Regions from separate parts of the Fusibacter sp. genome, predicted to be linked through region 1. Evidence: a T-box and tRNA genes for the amino acid it is inferred to sense, from the RefSeq annotation. Region 1 holds a T-box; the other regions hold tRNA genes.
The links. A T-box is a leader RNA that pairs with one kind of tRNA and senses whether it is charged. The one in region 1 lies ahead of argS (arginine--tRNA ligase), so its partner is inferred to be a tRNA-Arg.

Region 1 (5,728 bases):
GCTATGAGAATACTTCATTTTGAATACAGTGATTTTTTTAGACGTGTCGTACACGATTTAGTCTTAAGAAGTGGTCATGCATATTTTGATTCAAGACAAGGAAATGACTTATTTAAAATTTTAGCACATGATGAAATCGATGTTATTTTCACTGGAATGGAGCTTTCTGATATGTCAGGCGAAGAGTTAATAAAAGAACTTAAAAGTTCTAAATTCTGCACAATTCCGATTGTTATACTTACATCTTCAGAGGTGGAAAATTTAAATAAGCGATTAAAAGGATTGGATTTTTATGATTTTATCCTAAAAGAAAATTTAAACATTGATACATTAAATAATGTCTTGGATCGAATTGAAGACATGATGGAATCAAACAATTAAAAATAAAGCGCGTTGTTAGAAAAATATTTTCTAAAACAACACGCTTTTTTTATTATATACAACAAAATTTGAGCCAAAAGCTGTGATGAGGAATGTTTAACCTCAAACAGCGTCAGCGAAAATTGCTTTGAGACATCATCAGATGTCACAAATGTTGCAAGACAACAAAATTTGAGCCAAAAGCTGTGATGAGGAATATTTAACCTCAAACAGCGTCAGCGAAAATTGCTTTGAGACATCGTCAGATGTCACAAATGTTGCAAGACAACAAAATTTGAGCCAAAAGCTGTGACGAGTAATGTTTAACCTCAAACAGCGTCAGCGAAAATTGCTTTGAGACATCGTTAGATGTCACAAATGTTGATGAGGATAAACTACATTTGATCAGGCGCTTCTAAACATACGAGTTTAAGGGCACTTTCGATAACGATTTTAACGGCTTTAACCAATGACAATCTCGCAATTTTAAGAGCTTCGTCATCAACTAAAATTGCATTGTCATGGTAAAATCTGTTAAAATTCTGAGCAAGCTCAACAACATATCTCGCAACAGTGTGAGGTTCATAGTTCTTATGAGCCAAGACAACACTCTCATTATATTTACTTAAAAGACGAACAACTTCCTTAGACGCTTCATCATCTAATTTAGAGAAATCAATTTGATCAACTGTTGGAATTTCTGTGTCGCCTGCTTTTCGAAGAACACTACACGCTCTTGCATGTGTATACTGAACGTACGGTCCTGTTTCCCCTTCAAAAGATAAGGTTCTATCTAATGAGAATGAATAATCCTTAGTTCTACTTGTATAAAGCTCTTGGAAGACAACAGCACCAACACCAACTTGTTTTGCAATTTCTTCCTTATTTGCTAAGTCAGGATTTTTTTCGTTGATAATTGCTTGAGTCTGTTCAATCGCCTTTTGAAGCACATCTTCAAGGAAAACAACTTGCCCTTTTCTTGTCGATAAAGAGCCATCTTCAAGGGAAACCATTCCAAACTCTACATGAATACAATCTTTACTCCACGCATAGCCCATGAGCTCAATAATTTTGAACCATTGCTGGAAATGAAGCTTTTGAGCACTACCAACCACATAGATATTCTTGTCAAAATTGTAGTGATCTTTTCTATATTTTGCTGCTGCAAGGTCACGTGTCATATATAATGACGAACCGTCTTTTTTAGTAATCAAGGCTGGTGGCATACCATATGGTTCAAGGTTAACAATTTCTGCACCATCTGATTTTTCAACAATATTTTTCTCTCTGAGTTCAGATAAGATAGCTGGCATTTTATCTGAATAAAAACTCTCTCCTGCATATGAATCAAAGGTAACACCTAATAGACCATAAACTCTATTGAATACAATTAGTGACATATCTTTAAACAATGTCCATAATTCCACCGCTTCTGGATCGCCATTTTCAAGCTTTGTAAACCATGCTCTAGCTTCATCATTTAACTCTGGTTTAGATTCCGCTTCATCGTGGAATCTTACATATATCTTTAAGAGTTCGTTGATTGGATCAGCCTCGATGACTTCCTTGCTGCCCCAAAGTTTGTAAGCTACAATCAATTTACCAAATTGAGTTCCATAATCACCCAAATGATTAATTGCAACAGTATCATAACCCAAGAATTTATAAATTCTATTTAAGGATTCTCCAATCATGGTACTTCTGATGTGACCCATGTGGAAAGGCTTTGCAATATTAACTGACGAATACTCAACGATTACCTTTTGACCTTGTCCAATTTTTGATTTGCCATACTCTGAACCCAATGTTAGAACCTCTGATAAAATCGTTTTAACAAAATGCTCCTGATTGATGGTAAAATTCAAAAATCCTGCAACTGATGAAACCGATTCAAACAGTTCATTTGACTCTAATTGACCTTTAAGTTCATCTGCAATTTGTACAGGCGCTTTTCTATAAGCTTTAGCCAATTTAAAGCATGGAAATGCGAAATCCCCCATGTCCTTATTTTTGGGATGTTCCATCAAGTTCAGAATTTCATCATAACTTAAGCCTTCAATATGCTTACTTAGTAATGTTGCAATAGATACTTTATAATCCATACAATCCTCCATTATTTATAATAAATATTTTAAATACGATAGCATGTCGTCATCTTTCGATGACTCAAAACAGTTTTCACTGACATCGCTTGAGTCCTAAACCTCTTGCTCAAAGCTGGATGAAAACTAATGATCATATAATCATTTAACACCATAACCTTGTTTTGGCGTTAACGTTCTCATCTAACCGCATTTCGCAAGTTGAACATTCTTGCTCAAAGCTGGATGAAAACTAATGATTTATAATAAAAAACGCCTCTTACATAAATGTAAGAGACGAAAAATCCGCGGTACCACTCTACTTAGAACACATTAGTGTTCTCACTCCATGTCTATAACGGGACAACCGTTCAGCCTACTCAATTCAGCTAAAATCTCATGGGTGCGCTTCAATCATAATCATCTACCAATCTTCCATCAACATCGGCTCGCTAAAAGACTTTTATAACTTACTCTCCCAATCAAAGAACTCTTTAATTATTCAGTTAATTACATGGTATTTTATCATAAATTCATTTTAAAAGCAATCATTTTGAAGATTCTTTTATTGTTTACAATTAAGTGGTTTCAATTTAACAATTCAATGTTTATAATATTATTATAATCAAATTTTAATAGGAGCGTTTAAATGGCTAACATCAATTATTATATACGAAAAGTGAAATCAGCGACACTCACAGAAATTCTAATCGGAATCAATGTGATCATGTTTATATTATCAACAATCATCAATTTTGCAGGTGGTAGTGCCTTTTTAATTCTAGGTGCAAAAATAAACATTCTGATTGCAATGGGACAATTTTGGCGCTTATTGGGTGCTATATTCTTACATGCTGATATAATGCACCTTATTTTTAACATGATGGCGCTCTATATTTTAGGTAGGGATATCGAACGCTTTTATGGCCCCAAAAAGTATCTTTTCATTTATTTTATTTCAGGCTTAATCGGTTCGGCCTTTAGCTTCCTACTGGTACCCAACACAAGTGTTGGTGCATCGGGTGCGATTTTTGGACTCTTTGGTGCGAATCTTTACCTCTATTTTGTAAACCCTCATGCCTATAAGCGAATTTTCGGCACCGATTTTCTCATATTAATCGGAATCAACTTAGTCATTAGCTTTGTAAGACCAAATATTGACGTCGTTGGCCATATTGCTGGTTTAATTGGTGGTTTTGTCGCTGCTTTTGGTGTTGGCATTTATCATGAAAAGGCCTTCACACCAAAACGCATTTTGATACAATTTGTAACCGTTTTGCTCTTCCTTGTACCAACCATTACAGGTGTCGTCACAATGCGATCTACTTCTGATTTTTATGCTACATCGGCGAGCTATTATTACTATCAAGAGAAACCTGAAAAAGCTCTAAAAGTGATCAATCAAGGTCTTGAGAAGTTTCCCGATGAAGTACAATTGCAACAAATTAAAAACCTGATCTCCCAATAAGGAAGACCTGGCGTGCTTAAATACCATTTAAAATCATAACGAGTCTTCAAGAACTTCCACCATGATGTGGAAGTTTTTTTTATTTACATTAATATCATAATAGCGTGTTTCTAAAATACTACAACCCGTTTCATTGTCATCACAACCACTAAATGCTTTCGCTGTATCATTTATTGTATCATTGGCTATATCATTCGTTAACGCATGCGTCTTAAAGTCGTTTCTAAAATGGAGAACATCACCTGCCACGGCTTGTGCAATAATGGGAAGGTCATCACTGAGAACCGTCCCAATTTTTGTGTACCCTCCTGTGGTTTGGCGATCTGCCATCATAATAATGGGTTGTCCACTTGAAGGCACTTGAATGGCACCGAATGCAATCCCATCTGAAATAATGTCTGCTGGTTTCACATGTCCAATTTGCTTTCCACTAAGTCTTATCCCCATCCGATCACTTTGAGGGAGCACTTGGTAACCTTCACTAAAAAAATGCTTAATACCAAGTGTAGAAAACGAATCTTCTTGTGGCCCTAAACTTACCCTAACCTCTTTGTGAGATTGACGAAGCATTTTAAAGTAGACTGAATTATTAGCTTTAACTTTTCGCTTAACAGGATTGACCTGGCCTCTAATGGAAATTTGCTGGCCTTTAGATATGGTCTTTCCGTTTAAGCCTCCAATACCCCCTCTAATGTAAGTGGCGTATGAGCCATATTGAGGTTCACCAATCATCCACTCGCCTTGAACAGCAAGATAATTTCGACAACCAAACTGACAGTCATGCATTTTTATTACGTCCCCTGGATTAAGCAAATAACTTTCCCAGAGGTTGATTTGAGTATTGTTAATAAAAAGTTCACCTAGAGCACCAGTTACCGCAATCAAGGCCTTATGATTAAACCTAATTTCAAAATTTCCAAAAGTCATTTCAATAAGAGGTGTATTTCTTGAATTACCAACAAGTCTATTGGCCATAATACCCGCATATGTGTCCATACAACCACTTTGTGGAATTCCCAGATGCAAGCCCTCATATCTACCTTGATCTTGAATGGTCATTAAAATACCTGGCTTGATTATTTCAAGTTGTGTTTGAATCACTTTAACACCTCCAGTCTAATCGCACCATCATCATTATCTTTTAACATGTCATATGTTTTTTGATCTATGGCATAAAACTGAATGTATTTACCTGCTTCTAAGGCACAAGAATTTTCTCTAAAGAGTTTTAAGGGTGTCTTACCAATTACTTGCCAGCCTCCTGGACAACTAATTGTATAAATACCGGTTTGATGGTCGGCAATACCAACCGATCCTTCTTCAATTTTTATTTTGGGTTGTTCAAGTCTTGGTGTTGCAATTTTGGGATCAAGACCGCCAAGATAAGGAAATCCAGGTGCAAATCCAAGGAAATAAATATAATAATTTGGTTTTGTGTGTCGCTCTATAACCTCATTTATTGGCATGCCATGATAATCAGCCACATAGGCTAATTCTGACCCTTCATATAAGACGGGAATCCTGTATCCCAGCTTATTGTCAGTCGTCAGAGGTCCTAGATTATCAGCAAGATTAGTTAAAATATCTTTTAGAATTATTTCCTTTAAAATATAAGGATCATAATAAATCATCAAACTTTGATATGCAGGCACATACCCTTTGATACCTACTAAAGACATCGCCTTCAGGTGATCCATTATATAGTGAACACTTTGATTAATACTAATATCTATTTTATTTTCAAAGTAAATGGAGATCGCTTGATCTCCAATATTTTTTATCTTATATTCCATTTTACCCTCAATCTATCTTGGCTTAA
Region 2 (5,728 bases), on a different contig from region 1:
CGTACAATGAGATTTGTCAACCAAGAAAACTTCAAATCCTTACATTGGTCAGCTCTATGGAATCCTGAATTAATTGGAAAAGCTGAAGTTGAATTTGGAAATAATGTCATAGATGGGTACAATAAATTGGATCAATTATATGGAAATTATGATTCTGTAAAAGAATATGTGGAGCGATTTCGTAATGCTGTGAATAATAAGGATTATGGAATTGTAACCAATTACTAAAAAATGTTGTCATGGTGTTTTCTAATAGGGTATAATATTTAAAATTTATTGGAGAACACTATGACGCACCCGCTTGAAATTACTGAATATGTTATTAAAAACATTAATCGCAAAGGGAACTCCTACAAAGGAGCAACCTTAAAAGTAACTGATTCACACGTCTTTGGTTCCAAAGAAGCTGATGACTGTATCAAACCTGTACAACTAAAGAAACTCCATAAACTAACAGAAACTCATGGTATTCAATGGAAGTACTTTCATGGTCATCAAATTCAACAAGGTAAAACTGCACAAGGACGACCACGTCTTGTATGGGTATATGTTGTTGAAGGTGTAGATGAAGAAGGTTTCATTTTTACCTATCACAAATACGAAGCAAATGCTCCAGGTTTTGGACAAAGCCATGTTTATGTAAACCATCACATTGATGGTATTAAATTATCAGCTTTATTGGATGGTGCTCCAAAAACTAGTATTAAATTCTATTCAGTATCCTTAGCAGATAAATCTGAAGAGAAAGCAATTGAATTAATCCGTGAACATGAATGGATTTATCCAATGATGCAAAACAAAACTTCTAAATTGAAACGTTTACATGACTTAAGGTGGAAATTATAATGAAAATTGAAACTAGTTTTTTGGGATTGCTTATATTAGGAATTTGTATTGGAAATACATATACTGCTATCCATGGATGGGGATTTATCGGATGTGGGTTCATTGCTTTAGGTTTAGTAAATGCAATGCTATCCTATTTGGCTGGAAATTCGAAGAAAAAAGTTGACCCAAACGAGTTCAAGTAGTATTATAACCCTCAACAACTGAGGAGTTTAACAATGATTTTTCAAATACCTGATGAAAATATGGAAGCACTTGAAAAAAGTATTTCCAAGTTGAACAAAAAAGCTGAAAAGTTAGGATGTGCACCTGTTAATTTAAAGGTGGTTCGTTCGTATGTTCAACAGGAAGGAACATTTAATGTTCTTTTTCATGAAGTTGATATTACAGGTCAAGCTCCTGTATTAAATGGTTGGCATTTAGCAGGTCAAATAACTCACGATAAAGGTGGAGTTGCACTTCTACGTACAATTCCTGGTGAGAATATTCCTTCTGAATACAATCATGCTGATCCAGCTAATTGTGATCACTGTCATCGTTATAGAAAACGAAACAACACATTCGTTGTTCGTCACAATGATGGAACTTATAAACAAGTTGGTAAAACTTGTCTACAGGACTTTACTGGTCACAAAAATCCTAATCTCTTAGCAAATTTCTATACAATGCTCCAAACATTTTTTAATACTGCAAAACAGTATAGTGTTATTGGAGCATATGGAAGAACAGCACCCCACTTCTTAATTGAAGATTTTCTTGGTCATACAATTCGTTACTTAAAGGATCATGAGTATGTCAGTAAAGGTCTTGCTTTTGAAGAAAACCTTACTCCTACTTCTGCCTATATACTTGACATTGTGATGCACCAGAATAATTCCATTCCTGACCTTACTCGTGAAGAATATGATGAAGCTGATGAAATAATTGCTTGGGTTAAAGGTTTAGATAAACCCAATAACGATTACTTGATTAATATTCAAAATATTGTTAATGTTGGATATGTAACACACAAAACTTCAGGTTTTGCAACTTCAATGGTTCGTACCTACAGAAAAGCAATGGAAAAACGCAAACCAAAAGTTGGTTTGAATTCTGTTTATTTGGGTAATCCAAAGGATCGTATTGAAGGAACTGTAACTCTTCTTAAAAAGACGATTACACAAGGATATTACGGTCGTATAGAAGTACATAGATTTGTTGATGATAAGGATAACATCTTGGTTTGGTTTGCTAATACTGCAACAGAATTTGCAGAAGGACAAACTTACTCAGTTAAAATGACTGTTAAGAAACATGAAGAATTCAATGGAATCAAACAAACAGTCGTAAATAGGGTAGCAGAAAAATGAGTGATGATTTTAAATCAGGGTGTATATTTATGTTAATCGTAGGAGCGATTGCAATATACACCATCCACCAATTTATATAGGAGGGTGGTATGCACGATCTGGAAACAGCAAAAGAACTACTTGATCGTAGTGTTAAAGATGGTATAAACGAATATTTTGAATTTATTCGTCATAGATTAGAAGATGCTGTAAATGCTCTTGATCATGCTGAAAATACTTTTGAGAAAAATGGTGATTATCATGTTGTTGGTGATCTCGTTCAGTATTTGTCGGTTTTAGATATGGGACATAGTCGTGCTATAAAACTTGTTCATAAAGTATCAATGTTGCATGAAGAAGTATTCATTCTTGAAGAACAAGAGAGGAATAATGATGAAGAAATTTAACCAATTCATGAAAAGCTTATCCTCCTCTCAGCAATTTGAGTTTGCTGGAATTATTGGGATTGTTGGTGTTATTATCTTACTCACCATTATAACGATAGTGGTAAGTGATAATAATTTAATTACCTATTTGATTCCCAAATCGTTTTTTAATCATGTTTAAACTTATTTTCTTTGGTATACTTGCTTTTGTTGTTCTTATCCTTGTACTGGGCGGTGGTAGTAGTCACAATTATCACGATGACACATTACCATGAAATTAGCATTAATACTTAGTTGCCTCCTTCATGCTTTATTGTTTGTTAATTACATTGCATTCAAACCTATATCACTAAAACCAGAATGTGATAGTGAATCAATTGCACAGTTGAATGTACAAGCAAAACCAAAATTTCCTTCGTTGCAAATTACGTTGAGATCTAGTAGTATAGGTCAAATAGACAGTGATCCAAATGAAGAAATGATGGATTTTATTGCTGAAGTGAATTTTGAACAGCTTGTTGAAGAAGCAGAACAGTGTTCTGACGTTCATTTAGAATAAATATATTACCCTTGTAGTTTAGTGGATAAAACGCCACCCTCCTAAGGTGGAGATGAAGGTCCGAATCCTTCCAGGGGTACCATTTTACAAGGAGTTGATTATGAAAATGGAATTCATCAAGAAAATTTTTCCTACTATTATCAAATACACAGAAAAGGTACCTAACAAATTTGCTGGTGTTGCTTTTATGTGTTTCATTAAAATACTTCCAAAGTATCGTTTTGATGTAGGATTGTTAAAGCATGAAATGACGCATGTTTTGCAGTGGTACTTCTGGTTACTAATTAGTATGTTAATTAGCTTAGGATTACATTTTTTCAATCCTGAAATGTTTGATGATACTGTGTTTGGATATGGATTAATTATTGGTGCTTGTTTGCATGGTGCAATGTACACATTAATTCCAAAGTATAAACTATTTGCTGAAGTGATGGCATATAGAGTACAATTACATTATTGCGATAAAGATCGAGTAGATCTATTTGCAAAATTCATTACTGAACGATATAATTTGGATGTTGATATCGAAGAAGTCAAAAAACTCCTTCGAAAATAACAAGTTATAAAACTGTTGACTTTTAATATAAATAGTTAGAAGATTAACTCAACTTATGAAACTTTTTGAGAGATTATTTAAAATGACTACAATCAAAACAAATATTAATAATATGGCGAATGCGACCGATAAAGGATTGCAGGCTGGGTTTTGATCTGAAGACATTAAGATAAGATTTAAAAACCCAGTTTCAAAACTGGGTTTTTTCGTTTCTGGAGCTATAGCTTAATTGGTAAAGCACTTCACTGTCAATGAAGAAGATGCGAGTTCAACTCTCGTTAGTTCCGCCAAATATGGCTCTATAGTTCAATGGTAGAACACTCGGCCGATAACCGGGATACGAAAGTTCGATTCTTTCTGGAGCCACCAAATTTGTTATAAGGGGCAGCCCCTAGACGCACCGTTGGACTCGGAGATGTAACAAATATGCCTTGTAAACATTGCTGGTGATGCCCTCTTTCGTAAAGAGGTTAAAGTTGGTTCGAATCCGACACAAGGCTCTAAGGTAACGCTATGATGTAATTCCTAGACTAAGCGATCATAGACATGCGTAAAGGAAACCTTAAAGAATTATGCTCTTATAGTATAATGGTTATTACACAACTGTGGTATAGTTGAAATCTCAGTTCGATTCTGAGTAGGAGCTCCAATTTGCCTCTGAAGCATTTAGGGATGATGTTCGCACTTGTAATGCGAGGAAGACAGTTCGATTCTGTCCTGAGGCTCCAATTATGTTGAGGAGGTATGTAATGAATCAGCATGAACAAAAATTACTGACGAAGTTAAACTTCTCAGGACAAAGAGTATTACAAATTGTAGGTGACAATGAATATCGTGCTGCAAAAGGACTAGAACAAAGAGGTCTAGTAAAAATGAAATGGAATAGTCGAGCTCAGAGAGGTGAAATAACTCGATTATAGTTTTGGTATTGTCCAATTCCATCTGAGATACAATAGAAAAGCGACTAACTTTTTGAGTATCGATAAAGAGACTATGGACTTAGTAGGATGTAGTGATCCTACTAATTTTGGTGCTAAATGCAAATTGGCGAGCAGATTGCCTCATAAGCAATTGACAGTGAGTTCGAATCTCTCTAGCACCACCAATACTCATGTACAGCCTTGTTTTAACGCGCGCAGGGCTAAGGTTGGATAAAGTAGGTTCGAGTCCTACCATGAGTGCCAATGGAAGTGTAACAAAAATTGGCTTTGTAGCGGTCTTTTAAACCGAAAAATGTGGGTTCGATTCCCACCGCTTCCACCAATGCCTCCTTGGTGTTTAATGGTTTTAGCACACTCGGCTTTTAACCGATGAGGTGAGGGTTCGAATCCTTCAGGGGGTACCAAATTATTTGGGGCTATAGTTCAGTTGAGAGAACGCCTGCCTTGCAAGCAGGAGGTCGAGGGTTTGAGTCCCTCTAGCTCCACTCGGGCCAGACACCCATGAGTTGCAACTCTATTTTCGGTCTGGCACAAGCGTAGGTTCGTGATGACTACGGTGGTAGTGGAATCACAAAAGTTTAATTCCGATGAGCCCATCCTGGTATTGGGGTCGGCCTGTTAAGCCGAACGTTTGGGGGTTCGAGTCCCTCCATCGGAGCCAATTCCAGTGTGGCAGAGTGGTAATGCAGCAGACTGTTAATCTGTGGTCGAAAGACAATCGTAGGTTCGAATCCTACCGCTGGAGCCAAATTTGGGGGTAGTCTAGGGATAGCAGGATGTGTCTTGCAAACACGACCGCTCGGTTCGACTCCGTGTACCTCCACCAAACATTTGGGAGTATCGTATAGTGGCTATTATACTCGGCTCTTAACCGATGAGACGAGGGTTCGAATCCTTCTACTCCTACCAATTCAATAGGTGCTATTATGCTCTGGATAATCCAAAACAACTTATATAATGAAGATGGATATGTTAAATTCATCAATGCATTAGATCGTCTAGGTAGTCAATACCTAACTGTAAAACCTGTTCCTTTTACAAATATCATTCTTCCTGCTGACTTTGATTCAATGACACAAAACGTTGATGATACTCCAGAGCCAGAAATCGAT
Region 3 (5,728 bases), on a different contig from region 1:
CACCAAATAGAATGTTGTGTATGGTGTAGCGGATAGCACGTCGGCGTGGAAGTCGAAAGCACGAGTTCGAATCTCGTTACATAGCTTAGACAGGGTAGTAGCTGTCGACAGTGGGCCAACATATATCATCTACTACTGGTATATGACGGTCCAACGTTATTAATGGATCAGTAGCTGATGTGGTCTTAGCGCTCGGTTGAAGCCCGAGAGATGTCCGTTCAATTCGGACCTGATCTACCAAACTAATCTAGTGTATCGCTATCGAAAGATAGAGGAAGCTCAGGACACACTCGGAACCTGTAGGAGGTTAAAACCGTTTTACTACTGATACCGAAAGGGAGTGTGCAACACAAACAGACCGAGATAAGTTCCATTCTATGAGGTCGGGTTGTGGCTTAGATGAATGATACACCTCGACAGAATCCTGGCTATCGGATTAGTACAAACAATGGCGACGTGGTGGAACTTTGGTATACACGCTAGTCTTAGAAACTAGTGCCTTCGGGATTGAGGGTTCGAACCCCTCCGTCGCTACCAAAATAAAATGCTTGGGTGGTGTAACTGGAAGCACGACGGGGCTTATAACCCTGAACACTAGATAGGTGGTTAGCAAGAGTTCGATTCTCTTCCCAAGTACTGAATTTTAGTAGATAATGCATTTATGATTAAAAATGTTATTATTATGATTTTATCGATAGGGTTAATTGTTGTAATTGATGCCTTTGAAGAAATTCGACCGAATAAAATGTCTGTCAGAGTTCACTGGGTTGTGCATCAAAATTTGCAATCTGTGCACAATTACTGTGGTTCAGATGAAGATCCTGAGTTGCTTAAAACTTGGACAATTCATGGTTGTGCAACATTTGATTTAGTTCGTCACACTTGTACGATACATGCTGTCGAACCTGACCCCAAACAAGAAGAAGGTGTATTAATGACATATCTTGGTCATGAATTATATCACTGTTTTGTTGGGCAATTTCATCCAACGATGGCTGAAAAAGAAAAGCAACGTTTAGAAGAAGAGAAGAAAAAACAACAGGATCAACAATCTTTTCCAAAAGGATTAGATTGGAATAGAGTTCCCTAATTATGGACCGTTGGTGTAATGATAGCATGAGTAGCTCCAAACTACTTGGCAGAGGTTCGATTCCTTTACGGTCTGCCAATATTTCAGTAAATAAGATAATGGTTGCTGCATTTTTTGCTATACTACTCATTATCTTAGGGATAACTGATGGTTTAATGACCATTATGATTATCCAAGCAGGAATGGGTTATGAACTAAATCCAATTATGGGGTTATTCATTAATAATGACCCTTTTGCTTTTCTATTAGTAAAATTATTTGTTGCAATTGGTTTCACATGGTACGTCTATCATTATGGAGATGGTAGATACAAATGGTGTAATAGGGAATTGATTTTACCCCTATTATGCATACCATATATGTTTATCGTAGGGATACAAATTGCGCATCTTATATCTTAGTTTGATATTATTGGTTAGTTGTTCGACACCTTTAGTAGATCCAACTCCTATTAATAATGAAACCCATATTAAATGGGTTCGTCATAAAGATTTGTTTGAACTTGAAAAAGCATGTGTAAAGGTTGCTCCCAGACCCAACAAATTCTTTGAATATCATGGTTGTGCAACGTTTAATCTAAAAACAAAAGAATGTATAATTCATACATTAAATCCTCAAGAATATATTGGTGAGGACATGGCTTACTTAGGTCATGAAGTTAAACATTGTTTTGATGGGAATTTTCACAAATGAGTATTGATTATAGAGATATGGATCGTGATATGGGTGATCTAGAAACTGCCCTAGAAGGTATTGAAAATTATTTGGAAAATTCAAAAACTGAATTGTACAATGTACAGAATTCATACGAAAATTTACAAACACAATACGAAGAAATCGTAAGTGAACGAGATTCGCTGGAAAGTGAAGTAGAAGATTTGCAGGGAATGAATGAAGACCTGCAAAGTCAATTATTTCATGCTCATAATGAAATTGATGCCTTGAACGAAGTCATTTCTGAATATGAGAAAAATGAAAAGCCTTCAAATAAATTTGAAGCCCATTCACAAATTTTAAGAGATATGCTTGAATAATGGAAACTGTTAAAGAGAAACAAACCGAAAAGCAAAAATTAAAACCACCTAGTAACTATAATGTCATTTTAATTAATGATGATTTTACTCCAATGGATTTTGTTGTTAGTGTTTTAGTTCAACTGTTTAATCATCCAATTGAGAAAGCTAATAAAATCATGTTAGACATTCACAACAAAGGTGAAGGTGTAGCTGGCTCTTATACAAAGGAAATAGCCGAAACAAGAGTTGCTCAAGTAAATAATATCGCTCAGCATTATGGGCATCCACTTAAAGCAGATATTAAACAAATTTAATGCCCCATCCTGTGGATTCAGGACGTGAGTCTTCTAAGCTCGTAGTCGAGGGTTCGATTCCTTCATGGGGTGCCAAATATAAAGAATGAAATTCATGATAGTTAGAGGTGTAACTGTTGATGGACGAAAATTTCGTCCAAGCACATGGATTGAAATGATTGCAGGTAATTTTGCAACATTCAAAAACGGAAGATTAAAATGGAATGACCATATTTTTCCTGGAATGTGGGAGTTCGACGGACAAGTTGAAAAAGTATTGTGTTTAACTGATGCTATACGTTATTTTCATCCTGAAATTGAAGACTTTGTTCGTGAGTTCGTTAAAGAAAACAATTTAATAATGGAAGAGTAATCCGAGTTTGGACTAGCGGAGCCTACCTCGAAAATAGGTTGTGTAGAGATACACGTGCAGGTTCGAATCCTGTCTCTTCCGCCAAAAAAATATCTATGGTGTCTGTAGCATAATTGGAATAATGCCTCTGACTGTGAATCAGAAAGATGCGAGTTCGAGTCTCGTTGGACACCCCAATCACATAAATAATCCTATGAAATTACAAGACCTTTTTGAATCACCATCGGATATTACGAAGATTGTTAGTCATGCACGTAACTTGACTACATTTCTTCAACAATTAGTTCGTGTTGCTCAAGACGCTTATGATCGTCATGGTGATATGAAAAAAGTTCGAATGATCTTGGGATCGCAAAAAAGTAGATGGTTTTCAGCTAATTATCCCGTTCGTAGAAAAGAATCTACTATTCAAGGTACTTTAGAATTATTTAAAAGCAGTACAGCAAAAAAACTTGCAAACCTAAAACTATATGCTCAAACAGCCAACGAAGATCAAGAATCACGTAGTTCACATTTAGATACACTTGCTGAACAATTACCAAACGTTTTACGTGGACTTGCATCACAAGCTGATAAAAATTCTCGTCAGCAATTGTTATCAGCTGCTGATGGTTTGATAAATGCTTATGACAGATTTATAACCAAGCTAACTGACTTAAAAACTCAGGGAATGGCAAAACGTCCTGAGAAGATTAAGAAAGTTAAACAAGAAAATTTGCTTGGAAAACAAAATAGTAGTGCTGAAGACGTTGTAAATGAACTAATTCGTACAAAGATTCCAAAAGAATTGCGAGGTGATATTCGTAAAACTATTTCTCGAATGGGTAGCAATAAACTACAAGCATTAATGAAAATCATGCATGATATGGGTATACACGAAAGTGTTGAAATGGATCCAATAAGGTTCTTAAAGATTGTTAACAAAGCAATCGAACGTAGACGTAAAGAGCAAGTTAACCCAACCGAAAAGTATCCAAAAATCAAAAAGGATAAGAAAGATAAAGATCCTGACGACCCAAAAGGTCAAAATGTTGATGAGTATGCATAATGTTGTTGTCTGAATTAAAACAAGTTCAAAAAAGAACAAAACACTTAGATCGTAAAGCATTATATCCTAATGAATTGGGGACAGGGGCTGATGCTGAAGTATATCAGCACCCAAAGAAATCGAATACTGTTGTCAAGTTTGCATTTGTTCGTAATCCTAAACACGATGGGTTTGTTGATTATGTAAAGATGATAGAGCAACACAAAGATAATATCTTTTTTCCCAGAATTTATACAGCTAAATTGTATGATCATAGTAATCCAAAATATGAGGATGAAGACTATAACTTGGTTGTAACAATGGAAAAGTTAATACCACTAAATCATCCAAAAGTAGCTCACATGCGTGATGAATTGTTGAAATCTATTGGAATATCAGAAAAAGATTTGGCTGACATGAGAGATTTATTTGGAACACGTGAAGCTGATTCTCACGAAACTTTACGATTAAAAGCAAAATTTTCATCGCCAAGATGGCGTAGACGATTAATGGCTGTATCAACGAACGATGAGTTCAAACGTGCATTACAATTGTTAGAACCATTAATGAGTAAGTATGCTACTGATTTACATTTGAATAATTTTATGGTACGATTAACTGGAACTGGGCCACAATTGGTAATTACAGATCCATTTTATACAGAAAATCCTGCAGAACATCGCAAAGGATTAAATAATCGTATTAGATTCATGCAAAATCAAAAAGGAATAAGATAAATTACTACCCTCTTAGCTCAACTGGATAGAGTACTCGGCTTCGAACCGAGAGGTTGCGGGTTCAAATCCTGCAGGGGGTGCCAAACATTGGAAGAATAAGCCGAGTTGGACTAGCGGCGACTGCCTTGAAAGCAGAGGGCCTGTGATGAGCAGGTGTGTGGGTTCGAGTCCCACTTCTTCCGCCAATTGCATAAATAAACTTATGGATAGAAATCGTTTACTAGAATTAGCAGGTGTTGACTCTTCAAACAAAATAGATGAAGGTCTTGGTAGTGATGAAGTTTACAATACTTTGTTTAAATTAGCTGAACAAGCCGATGCAGCACGTCGTGGTTTGGGCATCGCAAATAAATTGCGTGATCCTGCAGATCGTCGTAAGCATCGTAGCCGAATTATGACGAATCTTAATAGAATGCGTGCGTTAATTCGTAAAGCTGAACAGGCTTTGGATGCTGAATTAAATGGTGAACAATCCATGTCTGACGAAATGCCAGATGATAATGCGGGTATGATGTAAAGGTAGCCTGGAACCTTGCCAAGGTTTTCGTGAGGGTTCAATTCCCTCTACCCGCTCCAACAATCGCGGAATAGAGAAGAGGTTATCTCACCGGGCTCATAACTCGGAGATCGTGTGGTTCAAATCCCACTTCCGCTACCAATTCCATGAAGAAAAAAGACGCTGAAACAATAAAAGTCCTAACCCAATTAGGGTTACGCCAAGACCAACAATTAACTCCTGAACAGGAACAAATGTTGAAGAATGCTCTTGACCCCCAAGAAGATTATCTCGAAAAGATCAAAAAATTATTTGAACCTACTGACAAATAGTTTCTTTTCCTGTATACTATTCGAATGAATAGTTTGCTTACAAGAGATCAATTTCGCACCCAAGTATTCAGTCGAGACAAATATAGATGTGTTGTTTGTGGTCAACCTGCAAAAGATGCTCATCATATACTCGAACGTCGCTTATGGCCCGATGGTGGTTATTATTTGAATAATGGTGCATCTGTCTGTGAAACTCATCACTTAGAGTGTGAGATGACTACAATCTCTGTTGAAAAAATTCGTGAACTTTGTGGAATAATAAAACCTATCTTACCACCTCATCTTTATGATGATCAGATTTACGATAAATGGGGAAATATTATTCAACCAAACGGTCAGCGACTAAAAGGTGAATTATTCTACG

Region 2: it has a tRNA-Arg gene. The T-box ahead of argS (arginine--tRNA ligase) is inferred to sense a tRNA for this amino acid. The anticodon was not compared.
Region 3: it has a tRNA-Arg gene. The T-box ahead of argS (arginine--tRNA ligase) is inferred to sense a tRNA for this amino acid. The anticodon was not compared.

The regions. Positions count from the first base shown of each region.
Region 1 is NZ_JBVBZF010000026.1:13,437-19,164, reverse strand. It holds gene AC220I_RS06690 (response regulator) at 4-381, shown strand; gene argS (arginine--tRNA ligase) at 756-2,462, opposite strand; T-box leader at 2,732-2,936, opposite strand; gene AC220I_RS06680 (rhomboid family intramembrane serine protease) at 3,091-3,909, shown strand; gene AC220I_RS06675 (5-oxoprolinase subunit C family protein) at 3,943-5,010, opposite strand; gene pxpB (5-oxoprolinase subunit PxpB) at 5,007-5,702, opposite strand; gene AC220I_RS06665 (5-oxoprolinase subunit PxpA) at 5,725-5,728, opposite strand, start outside.
Region 2 is NZ_JBVBZF010000001.1:125,758-131,485, forward strand. It holds gene AC220I_RS00670 (M16 family metallopeptidase) at 1-228, shown strand, start outside; gene AC220I_RS00675 (hypothetical protein) at 289-846, shown strand; gene AC220I_RS00680 (hypothetical protein) at 846-1,031, shown strand; gene AC220I_RS00685 (hypothetical protein) at 1,065-2,195, shown strand; gene AC220I_RS00690 (hypothetical protein) at 2,285-2,581, shown strand; gene AC220I_RS00695 (hypothetical protein) at 2,832-3,119, shown strand; tRNA gene AC220I_RS00700 (tRNA-Arg) at 3,127-3,201, shown strand; gene AC220I_RS00705 (hypothetical protein) at 3,220-3,675, shown strand; tRNA gene AC220I_RS00710 (tRNA-Asp) at 3,890-3,965, shown strand; tRNA gene AC220I_RS00715 (tRNA-Ile) at 3,971-4,044, shown strand; tRNA gene AC220I_RS00720 (tRNA-Thr) at 4,329-4,403, shown strand; gene AC220I_RS00725 (hypothetical protein) at 4,425-4,595, shown strand; tRNA gene AC220I_RS00730 (tRNA-Ile) at 4,705-4,780, shown strand; tRNA gene AC220I_RS00735 (tRNA-Lys) at 4,862-4,938, shown strand; tRNA gene AC220I_RS00740 (tRNA-Lys) at 4,941-5,020, shown strand; tRNA gene AC220I_RS00745 (tRNA-Ala) at 5,029-5,101, shown strand; tRNA gene AC220I_RS00750 (tRNA-Asn) at 5,200-5,277, shown strand; tRNA gene AC220I_RS00755 (tRNA-Asn) at 5,280-5,364, shown strand; tRNA gene AC220I_RS00760 (tRNA-Ala) at 5,370-5,442, shown strand; tRNA gene AC220I_RS00765 (tRNA-Lys) at 5,450-5,525, shown strand; gene AC220I_RS00770 (ATP-grasp domain-containing protein) at 5,543-5,728, shown strand, end outside.
Region 3 is NZ_JBVBZF010000001.1:264,396-270,123, forward strand. It holds tRNA gene AC220I_RS02100 (tRNA-Phe) at 1-5, shown strand, start outside; tRNA gene AC220I_RS02105 (tRNA-Phe) at 165-240, shown strand; tRNA gene AC220I_RS02110 (tRNA-Leu) at 451-537, shown strand; tRNA gene AC220I_RS02115 (tRNA-Ile) at 547-636, shown strand; gene AC220I_RS02120 (hypothetical protein) at 662-1,090, shown strand; tRNA gene AC220I_RS02125 (tRNA-Trp) at 1,095-1,168, shown strand; gene AC220I_RS02130 (DUF5658 family protein) at 1,189-1,491, shown strand; gene AC220I_RS02135 (hypothetical protein) at 1,780-2,124, shown strand; gene clpS (ATP-dependent Clp protease adapter ClpS) at 2,124-2,420, shown strand; tRNA gene AC220I_RS02145 (tRNA-Arg) at 2,422-2,495, shown strand; gene AC220I_RS02150 (DUF3579 domain-containing protein) at 2,506-2,772, shown strand; tRNA gene AC220I_RS02155 (tRNA-Ser) at 2,763-2,856, shown strand; tRNA gene AC220I_RS02160 (tRNA-His) at 2,871-2,948, shown strand; gene AC220I_RS02165 (hypothetical protein) at 2,966-3,820, shown strand; gene AC220I_RS02170 (hypothetical protein) at 3,820-4,536, shown strand; tRNA gene AC220I_RS02175 (tRNA-Arg) at 4,543-4,619, shown strand; tRNA gene AC220I_RS02180 (tRNA-Ser) at 4,626-4,721, shown strand; gene AC220I_RS02185 (hypothetical protein) at 4,739-5,053, shown strand; tRNA gene AC220I_RS02190 (tRNA-Gly) at 5,039-5,112, shown strand; tRNA gene AC220I_RS02195 (tRNA-Met) at 5,118-5,194, shown strand; gene AC220I_RS02200 (hypothetical protein) at 5,200-5,364, shown strand; gene AC220I_RS02205 (RNA ligase family protein) at 5,530-5,728, shown strand, end outside.